One region of the Vibrio gallaecicus genome, then DNA from elsewhere that is predicted to be linked to it. Evidence: predicted binding sites of a transcription regulator. Region 1 holds the regulator's gene; the other holds the start of a gene.
What was found. Region 1 encodes MetJ, which represses methionine synthesis genes. Its sites were predicted from a motif close to TTAGACNTNTANANGTCTAA; they were not measured.
Positions count from the first base shown of each region.

Region 2: metE (5-methyltetrahydropteroyltriglutamate--homocysteine S-methyltransferase) is a predicted target of MetJ. The motif match lies at 2,112-2,131, and genes of this name have one in related genera.

Region 1 is NZ_AP025490.1:3,022,780-3,027,135, reverse strand. Features, by position in the region: gene priA (primosomal protein N') at 1-267, opposite strand, end outside; gene rpmE (50S ribosomal protein L31) at 612-827, shown strand; gene OCU78_RS13260 (malic enzyme-like NAD(P)-binding protein) at 1,039-2,349, shown strand; gene metJ (met regulon transcriptional regulator MetJ) at 2,514-2,834, opposite strand; gene OCU78_RS13250 (O-succinylhomoserine (thiol)-lyase) at 3,040-4,224, shown strand; gene OCU78_RS13245 (bifunctional aspartate kinase/homoserine dehydrogenase II) at 4,224-4,356, shown strand, end outside.
Region 2 is NZ_AP025490.1:1,212,163-1,216,518, reverse strand. Features, by position in the region: gene metE (5-methyltetrahydropteroyltriglutamate--homocysteine S-methyltransferase) at 1-1,925, opposite strand, end outside; gene OCU78_RS05395 (LysR substrate-binding domain-containing protein) at 2,205-3,116, shown strand; gene OCU78_RS05390 (pilus assembly FimT family protein) at 3,295-3,852, shown strand; gene OCU78_RS05385 (DUF4250 domain-containing protein) at 3,998-4,198, opposite strand; gene OCU78_RS05380 (hypothetical protein) at 4,338-4,356, opposite strand, start outside.

The sequences.
Region 1 (4,356 bases):
ATAAAACTGACTGCACCAAACTAACAAAGAATAAACCGAGTCAGACCAAACGGGTTGATTGTCCAACAACGCTTTAATTGGTTTGAGCTTGTCTAAGCTAAATTCGGATTCATTGACTAGAGCTGTGACTATGCCTGTTAATGTTTGACGCCCAAAAGGTACAGATACACGACCGCCAATAATAGGGAACAGGTGACTAGGTATTTTGTAGTCAAACTGCTTATCTAAAGGGACTGGTAGTGCGACACGGGCGATAGTTGGGCGCATAAAGTGACAGCTTTATTTTGAATAGGAAATGACGAAACAGTCTAAAGGATAAGCCCATGAAATTCGAGAAACAGTTTGGTATCGCTTCATAAAGGCTGTGTTTTTTAATGGCTTAGCGATGTTAGAGAAGAACTGATATTGGCTTTTAATATAGAAGGAAAAAAAGGTTGGTGAAAAATGTATCAAATCAGTTGATCCTACTTCTCAGATTCATTACTATACTGCGCCTTGAAGGTATGGCTTTGTATCCTTGTGTTACGAAGCGGTACTTTTAATTATTTTTTAACTACGTGTGGTGTCCGGCTTAGAATCGGATGGCGACACGGCCTAATTGAGGTTATCCCATGAAAGCTGGAATCCACCCAGAATACAAAGCTGTTACAGCTACTTGCTCTTGCGGCAACACATTTGAATTCAACTCTACTCTAGGTAAAGCTGGTATTCACCTAGACGTATGTGACAAATGTCACCCATTCTACACTGGTAAGCAACGTATCGTAGATACTGGCGGCCGTGTTGATCGCTTTAACAAGCGTTTCGGTGCTCTTTCTAGCAAGTAGTAATACTCGCTATATAGACATCCAAAAGGACACTTCGGTGTCCTTTTTTGTTGCCTGCCATTTAGAGATTTCAACTGTTCACTGGTCTTATTAGTAGTCAAATCTCGTTTTTTAGTGAGACTGATAGGTAAACCACCTAGGAACTTTGAAGTACATCTATTAACATGAAGAGGATTCCCCCAAATAATAATATCTTAGGAAACCTACGCTCATGTCAGACGACACTCGCCAGGCTCAATCTTCAAAAGAGCCATTATCAGCAGAAGAAAAATTATCTGCTCAAGAACAATTTCGCCAGCAAGCTCTTGATTATCATGAATTCCCTATTCCAGGTAAAATTGCCGTTGAGCTGACTAAGCCGGCAAATTCAGCTGAAGACCTTGCTTTAGCATACAGCCCAGGTGTAGCTGAGCCTGTTCGAGAAATCGCACAGAATGTTGATAACGTTTATAAGTACACAGGTAAAGGCAACATGGTTGCAGTTATCTCTAACGGTACTGCGATTTTGGGTTTAGGTAACCTTGGTCCTATCGCTTCTAAGCCTGTAATGGAAGGTAAAGCTCTTCTGTTTAAACGTTTTGCTGGTTTAGATTCTATCGATATTGAAGTAAAACACCGCACAATCGATGAGTTTGTCGACACGGTAGCGAACATCGCAGATACTTTTGGTGGCATCAATTTAGAAGATATTAAAGCACCAGACTGTTTTGAGATTGAACGTCGTCTTATCGAACGTTGTGATGTGCCTGTATTCCATGATGACCAACATGGTACTGCTATCGTAACGGCTGCAGGTATGCTGAATGCCATCGAACTTCAAGGTAAGCAGCTAGAAGAATGTAAGATTGTTTGTTTAGGTGCGGGCGCGGCGGCTGTAGCGTGTATGGAGCTACTGATTAAGTGTGGCGCTCAGCGTGAAAAAATCTACATGCTAGATCGTAAGGGTGTGATCCACACTCGCCGTGACGACCTAAACGAATACAAACAGCTTTTTGCTAACAACACAGACAAGCGAACGCTGGAAGATGTGATTGAAGGTGCTGACTTATTCTTGGGTGTATCGGGTCCTAACTTATTACCAGCAGAATCTTTGAAGCTGATGGCTGATAAGCCTGTTGTATTTGCATGCTCAAATCCAGATCCAGAAATTAAGCCAGAGCTTGCTCATGAAGTGCGTAATGACTTAATCATGGGTACAGGTCGTAGCGATTACCCGAACCAAGTTAATAATGTGCTTTGCTTTCCGTTTATCTTCCGTGGTGCGCTAGATGTGCGAGCTAGTGAAATCAACGATGAGATGAAACTGGCAGCAGTCACGGCGATTCGTGAACTAGCAAAAGAAGAAGTTCCTGCTGAAGTATTAAAAGCGGCGGGAGCTGATGCACTGACATTTGGTATGGATTACATTATTCCGAAGCCAATGGATCCACGTTTATTGCCTCGCGTAGCGAAAGCGGTAGCACAAGCTGCAGTTGAATCTGGTGTTGCTCGTATCGAGATGCCTGAAAATTATATGGCTTAATGTTACGTCTTTAGCATTGAACTCATAAAAAAGCCGAATCATGGAAGCATGATTCGGCTTTTTTGTATCTTGGTATGACAAGCTTACACTTGAAATACAGAAGTTAGTTTCAAACTATTGTCACAAGCAAATGAAAATATGAAGGGCATCGACGTGATTTATTTTTATTCTTCGTCAAACGCTTCGAATTCGATACCCATTTCTGTCATTAGTTTTTTCACTTCAGCAGGGATATCGTCTGGGCGGTCTTTACGTAGGTCTTCATCCGTAGGTAACGGTTGACCAGTGTAGGCATGAAGAAAGGCTTCACATAGCAATTCACTGTTTGTGGCATGGCGTAAGTTGTTTATCTGACGACGAGTACGTTCATCAGTTAGCACCTTTAATACTTTTAGAGGGATAGAAACCGTAATTTTCTTTACTTGTTCGCTTTTCTTTCCATGCTCAGCATATGGGCTTATGTACTCACCATTCCAATCTGCCATTGTGTACCTTCATCATTTTTGTAGTTAGATTAATTTAGAAGGTGATTTTAGCGGGATTTACCGCCATAAGCAAAGACATATGGACGTCTAGAAGTGTTGACGTCTTATGTTTATGGCAGTAAAGTGAATAACATATATCTAACACAGCTGCAAAACGCCGACAAGCAGCTGTTATATCCTGAACCCAATTTGTAAGGAAACACCTATGAGCAGCCGGAAGCCAGCCACAATTGCCGTTCGAACCGGTATTGAGTCAGACACTCAACACCATGCCGTTGTTCCACCAATTTATCTTTCGACAAATTATGGTTTTCCCGCTTTTGGTGAAGTGCCTAAATATGACTATACGAGATCGGGCAACCCGAACCGTGGGTTATTAGAAACAGCGCTCTTCGAACTGGAATCAGGAAAGGGTGCCGTTGTGACCAATTGCGGTACATCAGCATTGAACTTGTGGGTGTCTGCATTTCTAAGTGGTGACGATTTAATTGTTGCTCCACACGACTGCTACGGTGGAACGTACAGACTGTTTAATACACGTTCTCAAAAAGGGGACTTCAAAGTCCTGTTTGTTGATCAGTCGGATCAAACCGCATTAGATGCAGCGATTGCTCTCAAGCCCAAATTAATCCTACTTGAAACACCTTCTAACCCTCTAGTGCGAGTGGTCGATATCGCAGAAACGTGTCGTAAAGCAAAAGAGGTCGGAGCGTTAGTGGCTGTCGATAATACGTTTTTGACACCTGTGTTCCAAAAGCCTCTAGAGCTAGGTGCTGACTTTGTTATTCACTCCACAACTAAATACATTAACGGTCACTCAGATGTAATTGGTGGTGTGGTCATCACTAAAACGGAAGAGCATGCTGAAGAATTAGGATGGTGGGGCAACTGTATAGGCGCAACAGGTACGCCATTTGATAGCTACATGACTTTACGTGGTATTCGTACTTTAGGCGCTCGTATGCGTGTACATGAAGAAAGCTCTCGTGAAATTTTAACAGCGCTTCAGCAGCAAGATTTAGTCGGCACTATTTATCACCCAAGCTTACCTGATCACCCTGGTCATGAAATTGCCAAAAAGCAGCAGTTAGGCTTTGGTTCTATGCTGAGCTTTGAGTTCGCAGGATCTTTTGAAGCGTTGAAGTTTTTTGTTGGTGAGCTAGAGCTGTTCTCGTTGGCTGAATCTTTAGGTGGTGTTGAAAGTTTGATTTGTCATCCAGCTTCTATGACTCACCGTGCAATGGGGCAAGTTGCTTTGGCTGAAGCGGGTGTATCTCAGCAACTTCTACGTTTGTCTGTAGGTTTAGAAGACGCGGGCGATCTTATTGAAGATCTAAACCAAGCGTTTCTTAAGACACATAACTTCATCGAGAATGGGGAAGCGAGCTAATGAGTGTTTTACGCCAACTGCATAAATTTGGTGGAAGTAGTTTAGCTAACCCAGAATGCTATCAGCGAGTTGTGAATATTTTGAAAGAGTATTCAAGCGCGACTGATTTGGTTGTGGTCTCCGCTGCTGGTA
Region 2 (4,356 bases), 1.5 Mb from region 1:
ACCGCCCACTCTAGATATTCAGCGTGATCGCCCTTCTTAAGTGGTAAACCTTCACGAATCGCAGGCTCATCAATTTGAATGATATTAATCCCCGCATCTTGCAAGTCTGATACTTCATCACGTAATGCAAAAGCCAATTGATTGGCTATCTCCTTACGAGAAATATCTTCACGTGGGAATGTCCAGCACAGTATCGTTACCGGTCCCGTCAACATACCTTTCATCTGCTTTGACGTAAGAGACTGAGCGTACGTTGACCACTCTACGGTTATTGGTTTTTCACGTTCAATATCCGCGACAACAATAGCTGGCTTAACGCAACGAGAACCATAGCTTTGCACCCAACCAAATTTTGTTGTTTGGAAGCCCGCTAGGTTTTCAGCAAAGTATTCAACCATGTCATTTCGTTCAGCTTCACCATGTACAAGTACATCTAGATCAAGTGCTTCTTGGCGTTTAACTGCATCTGCAATGTGACCTTTTAATGCGGTATTGTATTCAGCTTCAGTCAGTTGCCCTGTTTTGTATGCACTACGCTGAACTCGAATTTCACCTGTTTGTGGGAATGAACCAATAGTAGTGGTTGGAAGTAGTGGCAAACCTAACACCTTCGACTGGTGTGCAGTTCGCACTGCATAAGGTTCGCTACGTAGCGCTAATGCTTTAGTGATTGTATTCAAACGAGACTGTACTTGCGGCTTATTCACATGCGTTGCACTTTTACGATCCACAATTGGTTGGCTGTAAGTCTCACACGCTAAAATTGCGTTGTGGTCACCATCTAACGCGGCGCCTAGTAAGCTCACTTCTGTGACTTTCTGTTTCGCAAAAGCAAACCAACTTTTTACTTCTTCGCTTAGCGTTTCTTCTAATTCTAGGTCGACTGGGCTATGTAACAGTGAACATGAGCTTGCTACCCACAACTTGTCACCTAGTTTCTCTTTGATTGGTTGAAGGTTAGCAAGTTGTGTTGCAAGGTCTGCACGCCATACATTTCGCCCATTGATAGCACCAGCCGATAAAACCCAATCTTTCGGCAATTTATTTGCAACTTCATCCAATTGTTCTGGCGCAGCTGACAGGTCAATGTGAAGGCCATCAACTGGCAGTTCTATAATCCTATCTAGGGTGTCTGTAACAGAATCAAAGTAAGTCGTAAGAAGAAGCTTTACATCGCTTTGCAGCACTTGGTAAGCCAGCTTAAATGAATCTGCCCATGATTTTTCCAATTCAAGAGAAAGGATTGGCTCATCTATTTGCACCCACTCCACTCCGAGCTTTGATAACTTAGCCAGAATAGCTTGGTAAGCCGTCAGTAGGCGAGGAAGTAACGTTAGACGATCAAAACCATCTTCTACTTCTTTGCCAAGGTAAAGGTAAGATAATGGTCCCAATAGGACAGGTTTCACTTTATGACCGGCTTTAACCGCTTCATTCACTTCATCAAATAGCTGAGGCCAACTGACTTCAAATGAATCATCTTTTCTGAATTCTGGCACGATGTAATGGTAGTTAGTATTAAACCACTTCGTCATATCTGATGCAGCAGTGCCTTCACTCGTTGACCCATGACTGCCACCACAACAAGTCGATTGTTCTTGTGATTGACCACGACCAACTCGGAAAAGTGTATCTAAATCAGGAAAATCTTTTTCATCTTCTGAGCCACCAGCGTGGCGCTTTGGCACGTGACCCAACAATAGAGTGGTAGTTAGTACATGGTCATACCATGCGAAGTCACCCACAGTTGCAAAACTTAGGTTCGCATCTGCTTGCACCTTCCAATTACGATTTCTTAATTCACTACCTAGCTCTTTTAGCTCTGATTGGTTGATTTCACCACGCCAGTATTTCTCTAGCGCAAATTTTAATTCTCTTTTTTCGCCAATACGTGGGTAGCCTAGAATATGCGTTGTCGTTGTCATGAGCCTGTTCCTTATTCAATTTTTAGTAATTTGGTCAGACTCCTATTTCATGCTGAATGCTTGATAAGGCGTCTGGATGGCTAAACTATCTATTGAATGTGGTTTATGAACAACCTCCAAATATTCATCTTGTTTATTATAAAATTTCATGTTGAACGTTTTATTCATGAATTAAACGAATTTTATTTAGACGTCTAGACGTTTACTTATTTTATGAAACAAAGTAGGGTGTGATCATTAACAAAAATTATATTGGCTTAGGGAAAATGAGGAATACTCATGATAGAGCTCAAACATCTGCGAACATTAACCACGTTACGTGACAGTGGATCGTTAACAGCAACAGCAACATCGCTGCATTTAACGCAGTCTGCACTTTCTCATCAACTCAAAGACTTAGAAGCTCGTATTGGTGGGCAGTTATTCCTTCGTAAAACCCGCCCAGTCAAGTTCACCTCTGAAGGTCAAATTCTTCTTAAACTAGCTGATGAAGTGTTACCGAAACTTGCAAAAGCAGAGAATGAACTCGCAAGTTTGAAAGAAGATGTGAATGGTCGCTTACACATGGCAATTGAATGCCACTCTTGTTTCCAATGGCTAATGCCTGCGTTAAAGGAATACCAGGTAGCTTGGCCAAGTGTGACACTTGATTTCTCTTCAGGTTTTGGTTTTGAACCACTACCCGCATTGATGGCTGGTGAATTGGACTTAGTGATAACATCAGATATTCAGCCAAGATCAGAAGTGCATTACGAGCCTTTATTCGATTTTGAAATGCGACTAATCACTGCAACAAACTCACCTTTAGCTGATAAGGATTGCATTGAACCTGAAGATTTAGCTGACGTAACCATGCTCTCTTACCCTGTTCAAAAACAGAGGTTAGATGTAGTAAAGCACTTCTTGCAGCCTGCAGGTGTTGAGCCAAAAAAATGGAAGCAAGCCGATAATACGCTAATGCTAGTGCAAATGGTGTCGGCAGGTTTGGGCGCATCAGCCTTGCCTAATTGGGCTATCAGTGAATTTTCGAGACAAGGACTGATTACGAGTAAGCCTTTAGGGAGTGGATTATCTCGACGCCTTTTTGCTGCTGTTCGTAACTCGGAAAAAGATAAGCGTTATCTACAAGCTTTCTTCAGTACAGCTCGTCAACAAAGTAAGAGCCATTTAGATGGCATTAAAGTTGTCTAAAGCCACTTCGTTCACTTAATGGAAATCGGTATTAATGGCGCTGAATATAAATCATCGAATTTATGGCAAAAACTGTGCTTGAACATACAATATTTGTAAAAGGTGAAAGAGAATTATTTCAGTTGTATGTTAGTTTTATGCTCAGATTGCTATGAACTTGCATATATTTGGTGGCCATTTGAAAGATAAAAAAGGTTTCACATTCATAGAGCTTATTGTTGTTATTAGTATTTTAGCTATTTTGTCGGCCGTAGCTCTGCCTAGGTATTTATCCTTAAAACAAGATGCTAATACAGCTATTGTTGAAAACATATCGGCATCTTTCAGGTATGTTGTTGATAATGTAAGAGTAAATGCCATTCTTCAAGGGTTAGATACCCAACGAGATGTTGCTGTTAGTGTAGAAGGAGTACCGATCAATACTTATTTTGGTGTTCCCCAAGAAATTTGGGACGAGCGCTTAGGTGAGTTGTTTGTCGCCGGTATTACTCACGTGGGAAATGGATATAGAGATTTTGGATCAAGTGGTGTTTTAAGCTATAAGTGTACCGACCCGCTATGTGTCATCGATCAAACACCTGGCAGTTGGATTTCAAATGATATTAGTGGTTGGGGAATGTTTTTGTTTCCTGAATCGTATACTTTAACCGATAAGTGCTATGCATATTATGCATTTGAAGTAGTAGGCTCTGAAGTGGTTTCTCTAGAAACCCAATCCGTAGTAACAGGCTGCTAGAAAAGTACAAATGGTTACTAGAAAAATCGAAAAGCCGCAGACTTGCCAATAAGTCTACGGCTTTATTATCAAGCAATTCACTCTATTTATTAACAGCTTGTACGGGTTAACCATTTGTAGGCATAATTAACGCCACATAAAGCCGTTAGCGAGCATAAGATTTAAACTGATTCGTTAGTGGATCATATTGATATCCCAAGATATCTAGCTTACCCACCACATTTTCAACATCCATCTCATACATGCTGACTAAATCTTCAAAGCTGTCACACTCTAAACGAAGCTTTTCGTTCACAATTCCTAGCAGAATAATGTTATCTAAATTTCTCACGTTACTTAAATCCATTCCGCACTCCTTAAGAACACACTCATGGTTTAAGTTTAGAACGCGAAGTGCAACCTTGCTCATTAGAAGATCACAATTTAACAGTTAAAACGCAAGGTTTAACCTCTTTTTACAATAGAGATTGGGGTGCTCTGAAACCTTAGATTGCCCACGTTGGA